Regions from separate parts of the Paenibacillus sp. FSL R7-0189 genome, predicted to be linked through region 2. Evidence: riboswitches for the same ligand, from Rfam matches in the RefSeq annotation. Region 2 holds a riboswitch; each other region holds the start of a gene.
The links. A riboswitch is a leader RNA that binds a small molecule or an ion and turns the genes downstream of it on or off. The one in region 2 is predicted to bind cyclic di-AMP.
Positions count from the first base shown of each region.

Region 1: it holds a riboswitch for cyclic di-AMP, as region 2 does, so the genes downstream of both, MKY63_RS09910 (C40 family peptidase) here and MKY63_RS15400 (TrkH family potassium uptake protein) in region 2, are expected to answer to the same signal.
Region 3: it holds a riboswitch for cyclic di-AMP, as region 2 does, so the genes downstream of both, MKY63_RS10260 (3D domain-containing protein) here and MKY63_RS15400 (TrkH family potassium uptake protein) in region 2, are expected to answer to the same signal.

Region 1 covers NZ_CP150223.1:2,306,678-2,313,499, reverse strand. The annotation lists gene MKY63_RS09930 (hypothetical protein) at 1-242, shown strand, start outside; gene MKY63_RS09925 (4a-hydroxytetrahydrobiopterin dehydratase) at 471-758, shown strand; gene MKY63_RS09920 (cytochrome c) at 840-1,196, opposite strand; gene MKY63_RS09915 (GNAT family N-acetyltransferase) at 1,324-1,809, opposite strand; gene MKY63_RS09910 (C40 family peptidase) at 1,999-2,451, opposite strand; cyclic di-AMP (ydaO/yuaA leader) riboswitch at 2,496-2,638, opposite strand; gene MKY63_RS09905 (C40 family peptidase) at 3,001-3,429, opposite strand; cyclic di-AMP (ydaO/yuaA leader) riboswitch at 3,487-3,625, opposite strand; gene MKY63_RS09900 (hypothetical protein) at 3,844-4,674, opposite strand; gene MKY63_RS09895 (M1 family metallopeptidase) at 4,686-6,692, opposite strand; gene MKY63_RS09890 (YwhD family protein) at 6,796-6,822, shown strand, end outside.
Region 2 covers NZ_CP150223.1:3,533,161-3,539,982, reverse strand. The annotation lists gene MKY63_RS15415 (succinate dehydrogenase cytochrome b558 subunit) at 1-94, opposite strand, end outside; gene MKY63_RS15410 (LysR family transcriptional regulator) at 499-1,401, shown strand; gene MKY63_RS15405 (TrkA family potassium uptake protein) at 1,925-2,596, opposite strand; gene MKY63_RS15400 (TrkH family potassium uptake protein) at 2,610-3,968, opposite strand; cyclic di-AMP (ydaO/yuaA leader) riboswitch at 4,033-4,208, opposite strand; gene MKY63_RS15395 (CPBP family intramembrane glutamic endopeptidase) at 4,529-6,205, shown strand; gene uvrC (excinuclease ABC subunit UvrC) at 6,304-6,822, opposite strand, start outside.
Region 3 covers NZ_CP150223.1:2,377,075-2,383,896, forward strand. The annotation lists gene ispE (4-(cytidine 5'-diphospho)-2-C-methyl-D-erythritol kinase) at 1-294, opposite strand, end outside; gene MKY63_RS10235 (small, acid-soluble spore protein, alpha/beta type) at 435-611, opposite strand; gene MKY63_RS10240 (Veg family protein) at 755-1,030, opposite strand; gene yabG (sporulation peptidase YabG) at 1,307-2,209, opposite strand; gene rsmA (16S rRNA (adenine(1518)-N(6)/adenine(1519)-N(6))-dimethyltransferase RsmA) at 2,375-3,259, opposite strand; gene rnmV (ribonuclease M5) at 3,256-3,807, opposite strand; gene MKY63_RS10260 (3D domain-containing protein) at 3,983-5,149, opposite strand; cyclic di-AMP (ydaO/yuaA leader) riboswitch at 5,435-5,664, opposite strand; gene MKY63_RS10265 (TatD family hydrolase) at 5,863-6,633, opposite strand; gene MKY63_RS10270 (HD domain-containing protein) at 6,685-6,822, opposite strand, start outside.

The DNA.
Region 1 (6,822 bases), 1.2 Mb from region 2:
AAGCCGTCGGACGAATTTCCGATGGATATTTATTTTTTGAGATGGATCCGGACGAGTGGCAGGAACTACCCCAAGAATCAAAGCTGGAGGTATGGGAAGCATTGGCTGAGGATCTTTTCTTCGCGCTGGGTAATGAACCTATGATTGAGGTGGGGAGCGGCGTAATTATTTACGATAAGGACACGCACCGCATTAATATTTTAGTTGGCGAAGAGGATTTGGCTTCAGTGGTTTTAATTTAGGCGGAGGAGAAGTCTGTACGTAATTTGCCCGTAGTCAGTAGCCCGTGTTAAAATTGATAAAGCCGAGTTATAATCGCTGGGATTTGTGAATACATTAAATCGAAAATATCGCCATTATCCTGGCACATCCCTTGGACCTCAGAAGCTAAGGGATGTTTTGTTTAACGCCTAAGTCAAGTAAAGGGAACTGCGCACTTTACTGCAATTTTTTGTAAGGGAGGAAACGAATTGTTATTTACGGAAGAGGAACTGCGTGAGGAGATCACCAAGCTGGAGGGCTGGAAGCTGGATAATAATGTTATGGTGCGAAAATATATGTTCAGCCAATATATGAAGGGCATTGCGTTCGTTGATGAAGTAGCCACGATTTCAGAAGCCTTCGATCATCATCCACATATTACGATTGATTATAAAACAGTTACCCTGCGACTTGAATCTAATGAGGAAGATGGGATTACGGCTCTAGATCTTCGAGAGGCGCATCAATTTAATGAAGCCTTTGAAAAAAATCACTAGTTTAGCCGAAATCATAAAATAAACGCCCGTGCACAGATAGTCACCTATCTCATACACGGGCGTTTTTGGTTGCTTGGCTGGTTACTTTTTCTCTGAGAGCCAGAGTGCGACGTTGGCGATCTCTTCAGGAGCTAGCTTCTCCTTAAAGGAAGGCATTTGGCCACGTCCTTTGGTGACGATGCTGTAGATTTCCTCAGCGTCATGCTGACCGCCTTCATTCTGAAGACTTGGTCCAACTCCACCTTGAAGCTGATCGCCGTGACAGGTGATACAGCTGGCTTTCACGGTTGCTTCTGCCTTTGCCGCGTCCAGTTGAACTACCGGCATCGTGGGCTTGTTTTCTTCAGCTACCTCTTCTTTACCCGGAAGTGTAAACATGAGTACTACCGCAAAGGCACAGGCGGCAAAAAACAAACCGCTCATGATCCATTTCTGCATCCCAATTCGTCCCTTCTATGTAAGCTGCTCCCTACATTATAGCTTATGGTGAAGCGTTATCATAGGGTTTGTGACAAAAAAATGAACGAGAATACAATCATTCTTATGAAATATATGGTATTTAATATCATTTGTCATAGACCATGCAATAAAAAGGTTTGTCTCCTGTAGGTGTGCGGCGTTCATACGTATCTGTAATCGTAAATCCACATTTTTGATAAGTTCGAATGGCGCGTTGGTTCCAGGTCAGGACTTCCAGATCTATCTCACGATCAGGATAACGATTCAAGGCTGTCTGGACGATGGCATCTACGAATAGTTTGCCTAAACCATGGCCGCATAGATCGGGGCGCATCCCAACTCCTAAACGAACGACTCCTTCCATCGGGAACAACTGTGCGAATCCGCACAAAACCTCTTGTTCATTTAATATGGAGATATATTGTTCCTCCCGGAGCTGCGGATCGCCAAACTCGATGCCAAGAGCCTGCATCTGCTCCCACGGCATCCAGCCATAAATATTATATGGGGGCGTATAGCTCCACTTACAAATAGCTTCTCCGTGAATTGCCTCCATAGGAACAACATGAAAAGTTACCGAGGGATTTATCATAAGGTCAACGATCTCCTTTCACGAGGACATTGCTATATTACTAATTATATACAAAATGGGGGAGGTTCGACTCAGAAACTTTACATGAGAGGAATGTTTTACAAATTATGAGAGGGGTAAATAAGTAATAAGACAAAAAAACAAGCTCTCCTCCAAGAGTTACCTTGGAAAAGAGCCTATGTACGTTACTTATTGAACATCATCATTGTCTTCCGATTCAGCAGCAACCGATTGGTAAGCGTCTGTGCTCATAATGCGCTTGGCACCAACGTAGCGTTTCACGTAGTAGCTATCACTCAGAGAGCTAATCGTAACACCGCGTGAGGTAGAAGCGTGTGCGAACTTACCTTCACCGACATAAATGCCGACATGGGAGACACCTTTGCCACTTGTATTGAAGAATACAAGATCTCCGGCTCTTATATCATCACGGGAGATTGCTGTGCCCATTTGATATTGGGAACCTGATTGGTGTGGAAGGTTAATGCCAATCTTATCAAACACATACATTGTAAATCCGGAGCAATCAAATCCGTTAGTGGATATACCGCCGGATACGTATTTAGTACCGATGGCCTTGTCAATCACTTTATCCATTTTGGAATCTGCGAAAGCGCTTCCTGCTCCGATGGTGAGGATGATGGAAAAGCTTAGTACTGCTGCTGCTAACTTCTTCTTCAAAAGTGTATACCCCTTCCAAATGCCTACGAGGTTAGCTTAAGGGTTCGGTTGAAGGTCCCCTATGACCCCTCTATATAATGGAGGTCAATTCACCCAAAGTTGGTTCCCCCGTTTTCCTAATAGTTAGGAAACTCGGCTCATACTGTTGATTAGGATTAGCTTGTAATCAATACATGACAAAACCTTTGTAAATAACAACTTAATGATTACAAAAATGTTACTAAAATCTCACTGCGCTAATTGTAACAAACAGAAAGCCGCTTGGCAATCGTTTTTAACATATTAATGCAGAAAAATTGGCATTTTTACGGTAGAAAGGCATATGTAAGCGTTAATAATGACCTAATTTTTAATATAATTGCAATTTTTATCAAATAAACGTGTTTCAATTGGGCTCTAATAGTGTAAAAATATATTATGGAAAAAAGAAAAACCCGAATTTGATTACGGGAATAATCAGATTCAGGTTCATATAGTTGTAATTATGAGGTTATAGTTGTGAGGAAGGTTTCAATCGAAGGCTACAGCTTGATAAGCTGAAGTACTCATTACTCTTTTAGCGCCAACATAACGATTGGCCCAGTAGGCCTGACTGAGTGAAGTGATGGTTACTCCACGCGAAGAGGACGATTGTGCGAATTTTCCGTTTCCAACATAAATGCCGACATGGGATACTCCATTGCCAAGTGTGTTAAAGAACACTAGGTCACCAGAACGCAGATTGCTTTTGGATACAGCAGTTCCAACGCTATATTGAGCTTTTGATGTACGAGGTAAAGTAAGACCCACATTCTTGAATACATATTTTGTAAATCCAGAGCAATCAAATCCGGCAGTGCTTGTACCTCCGGTTTTATAGGCAACTCCAATAGTCTTTGAGATTACAGTGTCCATCTTAGAGTCGGCAAAGGCGCTTCCTCCACCAATAGATAATGCCATTACAAGTCCTAGCGCCGCAGCGACGCATTTTTTTCTTAAATTATGTCTTTTCAAAAGATGTACTCCTTCCAAGGCCTGCGAGGTTAGCTTAAGGGTTCGGTAGAAGATTCCCTATGATCCCTGTAAAGCGAGATCAATTCACCCAAAATATGGTTCCCCCACTTCCCGGTGCAAAGGAATTAGGCGTGTTAAGCACCAAGAGAATGACGTTTCGACAGTTACACTTACGATAAATACATTTAGTTATGTAGGAATCGTTTCAATTGATTACAAAATTGTTACTAATAGCACAGGACTTATTGTAACAGAGCTTTTATGATTTTGCAAATACTCTTAAGTTATCCGTAATGAGAAAAAGTCCCAGCTCCTGAATACAGGAATTGGGACCTTTTTATTATGTCAAATAAGGTTAATTTATTGTGGAAATGCTTTGCTACACCATAGATGATATTGTGCAGAGATTCCCCACATTTTTAAGAGCGTAGAAGGTAGTGGTGAGATTTGCCGTATTATAAGTGCCGGCAGGCCGGGACAGAACAGACCCGTCAGTCCGCACACTAGCAGTAAGAGCAAGCCTCCCGCACCAAGTACAATGGAAACACCTATAGCAGGAATCAGTGACCGCAAGCAGATGAACAGTGAGGAGAACATTCCTGTACCGCCGGTGTAACCAAACTGCATATATAGAAGAAACAGGCGCACGATAAAAATATATATAAGCCATGCCAATACGTATGGTACTAAATGAAGTAACAAAGTGTAGTTAAACAAAGAGGATAAGAACAGCCCGTACATTTTTGGAGCAAGCCAGTAAAGCGGCAGCAGGGTCAGAACCCATTCGATTAGGCTAAAGACTAAGACAGGTAGTCCATAGATCTTCATGCCAGGGAAAAAGAACAGTCCGCGCTCTCCCCTTCGCTCCTGGTGGAGCTCATGCAGCAATCCTGCCCTTATGAAAGGAGAAAGCAGAAGTCGCAAGACAACAAGTCCTAGAAGCATCCATAACCAAGTGCGTATCGCAGGGTCAGTATTCAAGCTGAACTGTCCCTCGATATAATACAACAGTCTGCCCATACCGCTGCCGCCGGCGTCTTTATCTGGATAGCGCAGTAGAATTGGAATAATAGCAGATCGGATGAAACCATACATAAAGTAGCCCCAGAGCAGTCGGTAGATGAAGAGCAGAATTAAAATATAAAATTGCTCCTTCATGCTTTGCCAGCCGCGGGTTATCGATGTTCTCACAATCATTCACCTCACCAGACAAGAGTTCCGAGCACGGTTTCAAGTAGTTTAGTTACACTTAACGTCCAGCGAGAGAGCGTCTTGGGCTCTATTTCCGCCAGCCTAAAGTTGTTTAAATGTTTGCTCTCCAATAAGATGGAATGCTCAGGGTCAATCTCAGCAGAGAGAAGAGGCTTATCGCTTAACAATTGAAACGTAGTCTCTGCTCCTTCACCGTTCCAGACCCGCTGCACCGAAGAGCTGTCGGCGAATGTGAATTTCACGGGAACATCAACGTAATGGCTCCCTTTATTTGAAATCTTCACTAATGATTCGTAGCTTTGAGCATCGCCGCTGTTATTTTTTTTAAAAGTAATCGTATCTACTGAGAAGTCAGGCGCACCATCACCATAAATGTAATCATCGAAATATGCCTGCCATGATTTTTTGGTTACCTTCTCAACGACTTTCTGAAAATCTGACGTAGCGGGATGCTGGAAACGGAACTTACGAGCGTAGGAGGACATGATGTTGTTCATTGCTTTGGTACCTACCTGGCGTTCGATATCTTTAAGTACAAGCTTGCCGCGGATATAAACATTTCGGCTATAGGAATCCGCCCCTGCATATTTCCACGTTTCCAGATTTAACGGCTCAGGTATAGTCACCAGGCTGGCCTGTAAAGGCAAATTAGACTTGATACCGTATTCTTGTTCCATAAGTCTGTCTTCGGCATAGGAAGTAAAGCTTTCATCCAGCCAAGCCTCTTCGAATTCATTACTGGCTACCATACCGTAGAAGTATTGATGGCCGATCTCATGAATGACGGTTCTTTCAAGTGAGGTATCTGGAGAAGAATCTGCGGCCCCAAAGGCTGTAATAAGGGTAGGATATTCCATTCCTCCAGCGCCGTTTCCCTCCTTAGGTGGGACGATAATAGACAGCGTAGAGTAGGGATAAGGGCCATACCATTTGCTGAAGTAGGTCAGGGCAGCCTTGGCAGCTTGAAGGTAACGCTCTTGTAAGTCTTTGTGCAGTGGGTCGAGATACACCTTAATTCGTACTCCAGGCACTTCCGGCGTAGAGAAAGCTTCCTCTGCTACTGTAAAATCAGGGGATGCAGCCCAAGCGAAGTCGTGGACATCATCGGCGTAGAACTGATATATTTTTTGATCTTGTTTGAGCTTGGCATTTTTTACAGGAAATCCGGTCGCAGCCACCGTATAGTTGGAAGGAACGGCAATCGTTACATTAAAGATGCCAAAATCACTGTAAAACTCAGAGGTCCCGTGATACTGATGCAGGTCCCAGCCTTCTTCTTTAACTCCGCGTGTGCCCTTAGGCTCGTATACACTAAGCTTAGGGAACCATTGCCCAGCCATAACGAAGTTACCTGAAGCACCCATGCGAGCAAAGATTTTGGGCAGCTGGACTTCATACTGAAGCTTAAGTGTTACACTTTCCCCACCATTAACAGGCTGAGGAAGATGTACCTTTAGAAGCGTCTTATCGTTGATATTGCCGTCATCAGGTTGAACATATTGCACTCTTTGCATTAGCGAAGTTCCCTCTGTCGTGCGCAGATCGGTCAGCGTCATATTTCCGAAGCCGTTCTCAGGCATGCTGTCGCCTCTGAGCGTCCCCCCGGATTCCTTCATAAAGGTGGTATCTGATGAGGCGAATGCATTTGGATACATGTGAAAATATAAATCACTTACTGGCTTTACTCCGGGGTGTGTCCAGGTTACTGTCTCAGAAGCTTTTAAGGTTTCTGTGTCAGGAACAAGCTGGACATCAATGTGATACTCGACTACCCGCTGGCTTAAAGCCTCCTCTGCCGGGACGGGTGCGCTCTCAGGCAATACCTGCTGTGGTACGGCTGCAGGCGCTGTGCCGCTGGAGGACTTGGCCTCTTTTGAAGCAAAGCTAGTAACAGAAGCTGTTGAGCTATCCCCTGAAAAGGCCCATATTCCTCCTCCCAGCAGCGCGAGGATGGCCAGGGTCGCAAAGATGATGTACTTTAATGACAGTGACTTCATAGTGTGATTCCTCCCGTGACAAGCATCTACGGGATGTATATGTTTGCAATCGCCGCATTATTAGCTAAAATTAAATTATTCGTAAGAGGAAGGGTGTGCACTCGTGGACAACATACAACCGGAGGGCAAG
Region 2 (6,822 bases):
CCGCAAAATTCGTCATCATGTGCTCAATGAAGAAGGCTCCAAGTGGGATAACGCCTAGCAAGGAATGAATCTTTCTGGAATAAAATCCTTTCATACAAAGTAACCCCTTTCCGATTAAAACAGCGTTTTCATTAATGGGTATTCACCGCCGGAACTACATTTGACACAGGATAACGTTGACAATCCAATGACATAATTCCTTAATTTACCGTTATCCTAGAGTTTACCGGACTTAGTTTTATTTTTCACAAAATGTGAATATCTTGTGTCACTTTTCATGTTACTCTTTTTTCGCTTATAAGGGAATTGCAATCTAATTATTAAACGTTATACAATAAACGCATAAGAATAGATTTTATATGATAATAATTCTCATTTAGCGAAACAACATTTTCCGACATAACCTGATTTTCCTTATGTAATAAGAACAGTTACCCTTAAGGCTATGAATTTCATCACTACTGATCATACATCGCACTAGGAGAGGAACCTCAATATATGTTTGACGATTTAGATGTTTTTGCAGCAGTTGTGGAACATTCCAGCTTAAACCGGGCCTCACGCCAGCTCAATCTATCCCAGCCCGCCTTGTCTCGCAAAATTTCTAAACTCGAGGAACGTCTGGGGGTCGCACTGTTTAATCGTTATGGCAAACGACTGGAGTTAACCGAGGTTGGGCGTCTCACTTATTCCTATGCGCTTGAACAACGGCAGCAGCGTTCCAAGTTTCTGGAAGCCCTTTCTAAATTCAAAGAGGGGGAGCCAAGGCTTGTCACCTTGGGGGCTAGTCTTACCTCACTGCAGACCACGCTTCCGCCGCTGGTTAACGCTTATATGGACAAATATCCGACCGCAGAGCTGAAGCTGATTACAGGCCGAACGCATGAGATCGTATCCTCAGTTAGTGAGGGGAAATCAGATGTAGGTCTGATCGCTTCCTCTATTCAAGAACCTGGGTTACGCTGCATTTCTCTGTTTGAGGATCAATTGCGACTGGTCGTCTCAGAGCAGCATCCTTTAAATTTATCTTCCAAGCTAACCATGGATAATCTATCCCGGCTGCCTATGATTCTCTTCTCAAAGGGGACCTGGTACCGGCGCCTGACGGACGATCTATTCCAGCGCTGCGGGATTGATCCCGATGTGCGCATGGAGATTGACTCCTTCGAAGCCATCGTGCGGCTGCTTCCGACTGTCAAAGCGGCTGCGTTGCTGCCAAAGTCTTATCTGCGTCCAGAGCTGCTGAACGGCGGCGGACTGGTGTCCTTACATATCAAGGAGCTGGAGCAGACTCAACGGACCACCTGCCTGATTTACCGTGACGATGGAAGCATGAGCACGGCGGCTCGCAGTCTGGTGCAAGTAACCGAAGAGATGTTTCTGACAGAACGTGAGCAGTAAAGCCGGACCAAATGAATCAAGGGGCGCACCTATTGATCTCCAAATGAGGCAATAAGTGAAGCACTTATCGAAAGATTAGGGGATTTATCCCTAAAATTCAGAGATTTTTGTTCAGAAGACTTATAATTAGGGAAAACTTCCCTAATTTTTGGCCGATTCAGTAGCTAATAAGGAATCCCTCTAATTATTAGGGAGAAATTCCCTAATTTCGTTTATTTAGAGCGAATAGCGGCTGTTTTCAGGGAAGTTTTCTCTAATTAGTTCACACCCACTCTGTACATCGTACAAACAAAGAACGCATCTCGCCCATAGTCCACTGTCACAGATACCACAAATCATCTACTACAGCCGTACGAATATCACACCTAGTAACTCGCCCACCACACACCCCAATAGCACAGATCACTACGCGTGATCTATAGTCATATGGCATAGTAAAATCCATTACTTTTCCTACTCTTTACTCCATAAAAAAGAAGCTGCCCCCAAGTAGAATTCACTACTTTTGAGTCAGCTTCTTTTACTATGATTCTTGGTTCACAACTTCACTCTCAAAACGGTCAATACTTTCATTAGGACCAATGAGTACCATAACATCGCCTTCACTTAAATAATCATGGGCAGTTGGAGCGACGATTATTCCGCTTTCCCTATTTAGGGCAACAATGCTGCAGCCATATTTAGCTCTTGTATTTAAATCGGACAAGCTTCTGCCGTTCATGCAGGATGGCACGGTCAGCTCGACAATTTTATAATCCTTGGACAGTTCAATATAATCCAGCAAATTGGGCGTCACCAGCTGGTGTGCCACACGAATCCCCATATCCCGCTCCGGAAAAATAACCCGATCAACCCCCAGCCGCGACAGTGCGCGGCCATGAAGGATGGAGATTGCCTTAGCCACCACTTGCTTGACTCCAATCTCCTTTAACAAAATGGCCGCCAGAATGCTTCTCTCCATATTGTCACCAATCGCAACAATCCCACAATCAAAGTTCCGTACACCAAGCGAGCGCATAATTCCCTCATCTGTAGCATCTGCTACTACCGTATGCGTCAGCTGATCGCTCATTTCCTCCACGCGTTCTTCATGGTGGTCAATGCCGAGCACCTCGTAGCCCATTTCCATCAGCTCAAGCGCCAGGCTTGAACCGAAGCGACCTAAGCCGATTACTACAAATTGCTGTGCTTTCATTTCTAATTAACTCCTATCCAATAATTATTTTACCTTCAGGATACTTATACAGTGGTTTACCCTGTTTGGGACCGAGTGCATACGCCAAGGTTAGTGGACCTAGCCGACCTGCAAACATCGTCAGACAGAGTAGAATCTTACCGATCGCTGACAGTTCCGGAGTTAGCCCCATAGTCAGTCCTACCGTAGCAAAGGCGGAGGTCGTCTCAAACAAGATTGCCAAGAAATTACTGTCTTCAGTTGTGGAGAGTATCATCGACACAGAGGCGATTAACAACAAAGCCAGCAGTGTGATCGTTAATGCCTTGTAGATGCGCTCTTGAGCCAGCCGATAACGGAACAACACAACATCTTCCCGTCCACGCAGCATAGCAATAACAGCACCAATCATCATCGTAAAGGTTGTTGTCTTGATCCCGCCGCCCGTTGAGCCTGGAGAAGCACCAATAAACATAAGAATCACTATAAAAAATTGTGTAGCCTGCCGAAGTCCAGCAATATCAACTGTGTTCGCGCCAGCCGTACGGGGAGACACGGATTGAAAGAAGGCTGATAATATTTTACCGCCAAAATTCAGTGAACCTAGGGTACGAGTGTTAGTAAACTCGAATATAAAAATAACCAGAGCTCCGATCAGAATCAGCCCTGTGCTGGTGGACAGGACAACTTTACTATGTAGAGACAGCCTGCGGGTTACCCGAAACTCCACCAGATCTGACATTACAATAAAACCAATCCCGCCGGAGACAATCAGAAACATCACAATAATATTCACAAGCGGATCATATACATAATCAGTTAAACTGCGAAAATCCCCAAAAATATCGAACCCCGCATTATTAAACATAGACACCGCATGAAATATGCCAAAATAAATCGCTTTTCCCAGTGGCATATCAAAAGCCCAGCGAATAGACAGCAGCAAAGCGGCACAGCCTTCTATGACAAGAGAATATATAAGGACTCTCCGGATCAGTCGCACAATTCCTTCCATAGAGCCTTGATTCATGGCTTCCTGTAGGATTAGCCTGTCCCGCAAAGAAATTTTACGCTTTAACACCAGTGAAAATAGAGTGGCCATGGTCATAAAACCTAAGCCGCCGATCTGGATCAGGATCATAATTACGGTTTTCCCAAAAATCGTGAACGAAGTTCCGGTATCCAGCACAACAAGTCCTGTTACACAGGTTGCCGAAGTTGAAGTAAATAATGCATCAATAAATTCCACGGAATTCCCGCTTGTGCTTGAAATGGGCAACATAAGCAGCAAGGCCCCTATCAGAATAATCGATGCAAAACCAAGCACCAGTATCTGCGGCGGCGAGAGCTTCAGAAACTTAAATTCAGAAATCCTGCGAAACTGTGAAGCCACTATGCTCACCTTCTTATCAAAAATTCCAACAAAAAAAGCACTGGAAAACCAATGCTGACTTGGTTCCTGCAGTAAATTAGCCTACGAGGTTAGCTGACGGATTCGGACTGTGCAGGCTGCCCTATTCGTTCCTAGAACGAAATTCACCCCTGATGAAAGTGCCATTTATCTTGTACACTCCACTTTTCATCACTTCTTATGGTTCCCCCGTTTTCACCAGAAATTCGGCTACTATACAATTGCATACAAATTATATACGTTATTTAGTGAATTCACAAAGACACAATTAATGCTCATTCACATGAAAAAATGCGGTTTAAAGAGACTGCATCAAATGGAGTACCTTTTCTCATCACTTTTCCGTGTTTTCCCTGCAATTACACCGATTCTCACCATTCGTACACAAATGAACACGATAAAATTCATGGTATAAATTCACATGACTATTCTATACTATCTCTATTACCCATAAAAAGAACATATAATGTTTTTTGTAACCAGCCAGGCACTAATACTATAATGGAACATAACATTGTCAGTACATAACAAGGAGGCGTTACATGAATCCCGTCGGCCAGCCCCTACAGCAACGTGCCCTCTCCAAGAGGCTCATCATCTCGGGCATTATCGGTCTTATTCTATTTATTATGTTTCAGATTTCCCCTTCGCTGCTAAGCAGCTCTACAGGGGAAGATACCACCGTTATTAGCAAGGCAGAAGCCCGTGACCAAGCCGTATTATTCGCAGAACAAAAGCTCAATTACACCGAAGCACCAAACGATCAATGGAATGTACTTTACGAGACGGACTCTTCCTTTTATGGTTATATGTCTCGCGAGAAGCTTGTGGAGGACTACACCAAGAAAAAATTGGATCAAAAATATCCTTTTGATGTCTTTCGTGCAACGCTTACTCCGTCAGCGGATCAAGAGCCGCAAATCATCGTTGACCTCAATATGTATACCGGCGAGATTGTCGCTTTCTCAAAGGCTGCAAAAGTTGCCTCCGAAGAGGGGTCTGGCATTGCTTCCGTTGGTGCAAAAGAGGACAAGGGAGCTGACCTCACTCTAGCGCAGAAGGAGAATCTTGCTCGTCCTTGGCTTCAGGAATGGGAAGTAAATCCTGCCAAGCTACAAATTGAATCGAATACAGGAAGCCATGGGCTAGTGTATACGGATAGTACTGTTCAGGTCGGCGAATCCTTATTGCACTATTATTTTGATTTCAGTGGAGAGCAGGTCTCCAGCTTTAATGCCGGATTCACTGCACCAGCTTGGCATACCTCCTACGTACAAGGACAGACCTCTTTAGCGGAAAAGCTAACATTATTCGGTTACGGTATACCCACACTGATTTTAGGAATTCTGGCACTCGTCTACAGTATTCTTAGAAGAGAGCATACTTCCTTTAAACGTGGAGTATTCCTAAGCTCAGCCTATTTTGTAATCATGATGATCAGCACCTATAATATGCTGCCTGAATCTACGGGCGAAGGGCTAGAAGCACAGATTACCTCTGTCATTATGTTTATCATTTATGCTTTGTACAGCCTGCTGATGTCCTCCTTGCTCTACTTCTCTTTAGTGGGCGGCAATGGCTTATGGCGAAAAGAGGAAGGCATGAACCCTTGGCCCCGCGCCAAAGAGCCCGGCTATGGACAATATGTGTTGGACAGTATCCGGGCTGGTTACATCTGGGCTTTCGTTCTGCTAGGGGTGCAGACGGTTATGTTCATCATATTATCGTTTACCTTGCACAATTGGTCTACTACAGACGCCACCCAATCTCCTTATAACATGAGATATGCTTGGCTTCTGCCTATCGTCGCATGGCTCGCTGGTTTATCTGAGGAAGCCATTTATCGCTTTTTCGGAATTCCTATGCTGAAAAAGGTGTTCCGGAACACTTTTGTCGCTTGCTTGATCACCACGCTGGTTTGGGCGTTTGGCCATACGTTATATCCGATCTATCCCATCAGCTCCCGTCCCATTGAGCTGACCGTAATCGGGCTGCTGTTCAGTTATATTTTCCTTCGTTACGGATTTATTGCTGTCATGTTCAGCCACGTCGTGTTTGACAGCATCCTGATGGGCGCTACGCTGATCTTTATGAAGGAGAGCGTAAATGTAGGCGCGGGTATCTTCGCGATTATTATGCCGTTCATAGTCGCTTACATCGTCTATCGATTTAATCCACCACAGAAACCTAAGCCGGTGGAGCCTTCTTCTTTGATTTAAGAAAATAAAATAGTGTACATCCTATAACCAAATTAAAAAAAGGGCATCATAGCAGCTTTAGTCGCTGCTGTGATACCCTTTTTCTTTTGTCATCATTGCTATGAGGTTGGCTCTTCGTCCTTGAGCGCATCAAGAATTTGTCTTGCCAGCTTTTCTCCAATAGAAAGTGTACGGAAATCATCCACGGAGGCTTCTTTAATTTTCTTAAGCGATCCGAAATGCTTAAGCAACGCTTTACGGCGCTTCTCACCTATACCAGGTATAGAGTCCAGCTTGGAGGTAACCATGGACTTCCCGCGCTGTTCACGGTGGAAGGTGATCGCGAACCTATGGACCTCATCCTGAATCCGTTGCAAAAGGTAAAATTCCTGACTGTCCCGGGCTAGCGCGACAGGTTCTGGCGGATCTCCAACCAAAAGCTGAGCCGTCTTATGCTTATCATCCTTAACAAGGCCGCAGACCGGAATGAATAATCCCAGCTCATTCTCCAGAATATCAATAGCAGAGGAGATTTGCCCTTTCCCGCCATCGACCACGATAAGATCCGGTATCGGAAGATTCTCCTTCAATACCCGTTCATATCGCCGCCGAATGACCTCGCGCATCGTTCCATAATC
Region 3 (6,822 bases), 1.2 Mb from region 2:
GCCAGCCGCAACCGGAATTCTTTTATCCAGATGGATATGTACCCCACTCTTCACGTTATAACGGTCTTTAATAAGCCTTGCCGCCTGGAAAGCTAAATTTTTCTCGTCCAGGGGAATATAACCAGCCTGACTTGATATTATAATAGTATCCCTTGGCAGCTCAGACAGCTCTAAGCGGTCTGCTAAATCTACCATGGTCATAATCATTTCCACCTCATGAAAACCGTCAGCACGTTTGTGCAGCACATCCAGCATCAAATTAATTTTAGCTGGTGCCTTTTCATACATTTTCAAGGCGTTCACCCACCTTCAGCTTTTCCCGTAAAAACAACTTAACATATTATATGAGAAACTTCTAATGAAGTCCAATATTAAAAGGGTGTCGCCTTTTAGACGCACCCTTTTTCAGTAATATTCACTTTATAGCCTAAAATTTAAGATTTCCGCGCGGCCTGTTCAGCAAGCTGTATCGCTTTTTTCACCATGTTGCCAGCGTCTTGAGTTGTAATTCCACCCCAGCCCTCACGTTCTACGGTTTCATAAAAACCCAGCTCCTTGGCTAACTCTGTCTTCAGTTCCTCCGACATCATGCCTCGTTTTCTGCGGCTCATTACGGAATTCCTCCCTTATGAAAATAAATGATTAACCCGTTGCCCAATTAGTATGCTTGCTTAGAACACGGATCATGCACCAAATATTTGTCCCAAAAAACGCAAACAAAAAACAGCCTCCAAAGGAGACTGTTCGTGAAACATTAAGCTTTAATATACATAATCCGCATCTGCCCATCGTCTTCACAAACTGTGATTTCCACAGATTCAGTAAGTATATCGGCATAGCTATAGGAGACTCGCTTAAAAGTTTGCTGCTCCTGATCCAGTTTGACAATAAATACAGAAGGGTACGTTTCTTCCAGGACACCTGTGCGTTCAACGGTTTTACGACGACCTCCGTTTGCACGCAATGTGATCTTATGACCGACGTGAGCTTCAAGACTGCGTTTGATTTCCAACAGCGCGTTATTAGCCATTACCTGACGACCACCTCTTTTCTTGTCCATTATACAACTTTTTCAGGACAATGTCAAAGCAAATAAATAATTAATTATAGTTGATGCATATTTCGTTGTCAACGGAATTTTTTTGCGGGAAATCAGCGCCGGACTAATATCCTTGTTATCTGTAATATAGGCATCACAAAGAAAAAAAGAAAGGGTTAAGCTCAGCGCTCACCCTTTCTTTTGGATATTCTATTCAGCCCATTCAAATTACCTATATTCCTGAAACCATAGACCTATCTCTGCCGCTTAAATGGCTGATGGTGTCACTTTTAGCGCCGACAGATTCTGCAGCCGCGGCATTCCGATACGGAAGCTGCCACGGGTCTCAACACCACCAATACCCTGATTACCGCTGATGGTATTATTCAGAACATCACTAAGATTTACAGTATCCCTGATGGAAGTAAAGGATGATTTTGCTGCTACATAAACGGGATCCAGAGCATGGATCAAAATTCGACCAGGTGAACTGGCAAAATTAGCCCCAGCTCCAAGTAATGCCTCGAAATGAGATTGGCAAGCACCGGCAACAATAGTCAACGCATCAAAATTCCGCTCGTACTCCCTAGCTACCCTAATAGCAGCTATAAAGTTTTGCGAATTTTTATAGCTATTCAGACTATACAGATCGTAAGTATGCTGTTGCTTCAGTACCCCATCATGACCAGTGATCACTACAATGTCTGGGCGTACACGGGGCAACAGCCGGTATAACGTATCAGCCATTGCAGATTCATGAACATGATGCCCTTCAGCGGGAATCCGCAGCTGCTCGTATAAGCTAAGGCTCTTATTCAAATATGCCGGATCGCCATCCAGATGCAGTACTTTACCCGGCACTTCAAAATAAGGAGCTTCCTTGGACGGTGGAGCCCATGTCCCCTCTGTTAGGGTTCCCCCGCTCCGCTGACTTTGCTCCTGACGGTCCTTCCGCAGCTGTGTCAGTGATTCCTTCGCTTTGATCTGTGCTTGCTGTCCCCGTTCCGTTATTCGGGTAGGAGGCACTTGAACCAGGTCATCCAGAGGAGAATCCGCCAACAGGCGGAAATCTGTGCCTTTAATGACGGCTCTATCCTGCACAATATTATCTACACGAAATGTTAAATCACCGCCATAAGATTTGCGAACGACCAAGTCTCCTAAATTCATTACAACCACCACCTCTACCCCATCGTATGGGCAAAGGCCTCAGTTGGTTCATAACTCGCCATATTTTTAAAATATAAGAATGTATAATGCTCCACCAGAATAACATCCTTATATTTCTACGAGAAACGGTTGTCGTCCTTTAAGACAACAACCGTTTCTTATTGCTTATTCAATTCCAGCGGCTAGCAAAACACCGCTTAAGCGGGCGTATTCTTCAAGACTGAGTGTTTCTCCGCGACGGGTCGGTTCAATACCCGCTTCTGCGAGTAAAGCCTCCAGCTGCTCACGTCCTTGTTCAGGGAAGTAACGAGCCTTCAGATTGTTAGCAATCGTCTTGCGGCGCTGTGTGAAAGAAGCGTGAACCACTTCAAAGAAATGCTTCTCACTCTCCACCTTTACCGGAGGATGCTCTCTAACCTTCAGACGGATAACAGCAGACTCCACATTAGGTTGAGGGATGAATACCGTACGCGGCACGATACAGACGAGCTCAGGCTCGCTGTAGTACTGCACGGCAATGCTAAGACTTCCGTATTCCTTTCCACCTGGAGATGCAGCCATACGCTCCGCAACCTCCTTCTGAATCATTACAACGATGTTATCAAGGGGAAGCTTCTCTTCAAGCAGCTTCATCAGAATCGGAGTAGTCACATAATAAGGCAGGTTAGCAACCACACTGACCTTGTTCACAGTGGTGAAATCTTCCTTGAACATTTCCTGCAAGTTCACATTGAGGACATCATCGTTACGAACCTTAACATGGGGATAAGGGGAAAGTACGTCTTTTAATATTGGAATCAGTCTACGGTCAATCTCTACGGCAGTTACAGCACCGGCTGTTAGTGCCAGACGTTCCGTCAGCGCTCCAATTCCCGGCCCGATCTCCAGCGCCCCAGAATCGCTATCTAGTCCAGCAGCGTCTACAATCTTGTCCAAAATATTTTGATCAATCAAAAAATTCTGTCCCAGGCTTTTCTTAAACTTGAATCCATAACGTTGAATAATCTCTTTGGTCCGTTTTGGAGTCGAAATTTCCTCTCTACCACTCATGAAGTAATGCCTCCCTGATCAATTTGGGCGAGAGCCCCGGCAAATTCCTCCCGCGTAATCCCAAACATCGCCAGCCGCTTGTACAGCTGTTTGCCGTTACAATATCCGATTCCAAGCAAATTACCAAGCGCCATACGTCTTTCAGCAGCCCGAGGGTGTACAAGCATTCCAGCGGCCATAAGGTCATCAATACCAATCAAAGCAGGTGCTCCTTCAAAAGAGGTATGTACATTACGCAGCGCATGACGAATCGCCTCTGGCGATGCATTCTCTACACCGATATCCCCTTTTCGAGTTGCGTCCTTCTCCGGAATAAAAGCATGCTTGCAGCCCGGCACCTTCGCTGAAACGATTTTACGAATTCGCTCCCCGGCATGGTCCGGGTCCGTAAGAATAATAACCCCTCTGCGTTCCATAGCTAGCGCAATCTTCGCAATTACAGTCCGGTTTACAGCAGAGCCGCCTGTCTCAATCGTATCTGCTTCCACAGCACGCTTAATGGCTACGGTATCGCTTTTGCCTTCAACGACGATTAATTCCTTAATCATATTTCTTGACTCCTTCCAAAAAAAGCAAAAAGAAGAGGATTCGCTCCTCTTCTTTTGGTTAAAGAATGTATAAGTGATGAGCGGTTGCTCTGCGATCAACGAAATGATCATCCAGCGTTCCTTACGGTTATCATCACTATAGCTTATCAAAGGATTTTTTGCAAAAGCTTCAGTTCTAGTTAAGCTCTGGTTTCACAGGTCCAATCACATATACGGTACGTGATTTACGGCCGAAATTACGAGCATGGCTCAGGGAATCATAATAGACATCCACTTTATTGCCTTTAATGGCACCGCCAGTATCCTCTGCACGGCGGAATCCAAGCCCATCGATATAAACCCACCAGCCAATAGGAATTACATTCGGATCTACTGCAATTGTACGACCTTCCGTTACGCGTGTTCCGGAGGCAGTTTTAGTACCTATTCCTGGCTCTTCTGACGAATAAGCTGTCATGGAGACGTTCTTAATCATCTTCTTGTACTCAAAGTCTACGCCAGCCTTGCTTGTGACGTTCTTAGTCTTAGCGCTAACTTTAGTCGTTTTGGAGGTAGTGCTTGATTTGGAAGTTGTTGTAGCTTTAGCAACTACAGTAGGCTTAGGAAGTGCTTTAGTACCAACGGCAATGATCTTATCTTTTGTTACCGTTTGTACTTCCTTGCCGATCATGCGCATAGAGGCCAGTTCTCCGTCTTGATAGATCTTTTCAATATGCTGAACCATGACGCCTGGTTTGCCTGCCTGTGCCACTCTAACTGTTCCCACAGTAAGGGAGGGATCTGCTGTCTTAATAACACGGAAAGGTAAGTTAGTTGTTCGCTGTACCGTTTGCTTGTTGATACGAACGATCTTAATCTCCATGTCAGCAGAGATGGTGGTGTCTAACGAAGGAAAAATCTTATCATAGCCTTCTAGGTTGATACCCAGTTTGTCAATCGCCTGACCGATAGTGTCTTCGGTCGTATATAACGTTTTTGTTGCTCCGTCCGCAGTAAGGCTAAATTTCTGCGCACGATTGATAACGACACGGTCACCGTCTTTTATTTCATCACTCAGACCTAAAGATAATTCATCATGCGGCTGCAGCGAAATTTGCTCTTTCTCCAACACATCACCAAGAAGTGCTTCTCGCGTTTCAAGTGTCTGTGTTTGCCCGTCTATTACTAAAACAAATTGTTTGTTACTTTGACCGTGTACGTACAGCAGAATTAACAGCGCGATTGCGATTGAAATCACACCTGCAAGTAAAAGTACGCGAGTATTTACTTGCTCCCACCGTAATGCGAAAGACCTGCTGGATGACTGCGAATCATGGGATACCTCTGGTTGGAATAAGCCCATTCTCTCCATCCTCCTTACATAGCCTCGTCGTCAATTTGTATATCATGAGGACTGAATTTCTTTGACGAAACTATTTGAGATTGTCACAGGATACGCACGTATTAACTTAGCGTCTCCTGCTCATGGATCGCCTGCTCGGCACAGCTACTCCCACACCTGTTATATAACAGTATGCGGGCAACATTCAGTTTATTCAAAAATAAAGAAGCCTAAAAAGAGTTCTCTTGAGGACTCTTTCGTGGCTTCTCCGATGTCAGAATACGCGGGAATGTTTGTGCACGAGGTTGCCTCTCTTACTTGCGCTTACGGGGTTAGCTGTCGGGTTCGGACGAAAGAGAGACGCCCTATTTCAGGTCACCCGCTCACGGCGGTTGCCCTTAAATTCACCCCAAAGACCACGTGAAGAAATCAAATATTGTTCTGCGGCAATTCCTAGTCGTATTCAAGATACAGGCATGCGGCAGTTCAATATTGGTTCCCCCGTTCTCCATACGGAGACTCAGCGAGACGATCCATGAATCAATGGCTGTCACAATAACAACAGCTCACATCACTGAAAAGATGATATCCTGTTTTGATGCATGTTGTAAAGGACGATTCAACCACGTTTAAGCAAATATATGGTTAAAATATTGTAATAATCAGCCGTTTTTATATTAAAAAAGTTTAATATATCGGCTATTCTCTATTTTTCACCCGTTTTACTCCTGTTTTCAGACAATCCCAAATCGTTCCAGTGCGTTCGCATACGTAATTTTAGCCAATTCTTCCCATGTTAACCCTTTAATTTCAGCCGCAGCCTCTGCTACTAACTTCACATGAGCACTCTCATTTCGCTTGCCACGGAAGGGGTGTGGAGTCAAATATGGAGCGTCTGTTTCGATCAATAATCGGTCCAATGGCGTCTGTGCAAGCACCTCTTTAGGCACTCTGGCATTTTTGAACGTTATCGGTCCTCCAAATGACAAATGAAATCCAAGGTCTAGACACATTTTTGCTGTTTCCCAGCTGCCTGAGAACGAATGCATCACGCCACCAATTTCATTTGCTTTTTCCTCCCGTAAAATCCGTACAACATCTTCATGAGCATCACGGTCATGTATACAGATTGGCATTTTTAGTTCACGGGCTAGTCCGATTTGTTTGCGGAAGACCTCCTGCTGCACATCCTTGGGAGAGGTATCCCAATAATAATCCAATCCAATCTCTCCGATGGCCACCACTTTTTCATGGCTGCAAAGAGAGGCGATCCAATCGAGGTCCCCCTCTTTCATATCAATCGCATCCTGTGGATGCCAGCCCACCGCTGCATAAATATAATCATAAGATTCAGCCAGCTTCATCGTTGAAGGGATCGTTTCCCGATTAAATCCAATATTGATCATCTTGCTAACTCCGGCCTCTACTGCACGAGCAATAACTTCCTCGCGATCCTCGTCGAATTGAGGCGCATCTAGATGTGTATGTGTGTCGAACAGATACATTTTAAAGCTCACTCCTTGTTGTTTTTATCAATAGTTCCATAAATATTTGTATTATTTTGCAAAAATCTCTGCTACAGAAGAGGGCAAGCGTGTAAGGGCTTTTTTCAGCTTATCCTGTGGGAAATATAGATGATATCTGCCACGATGAATTCCGCTTATTGAGCGCACAATATCCGATACCTCTGAAAT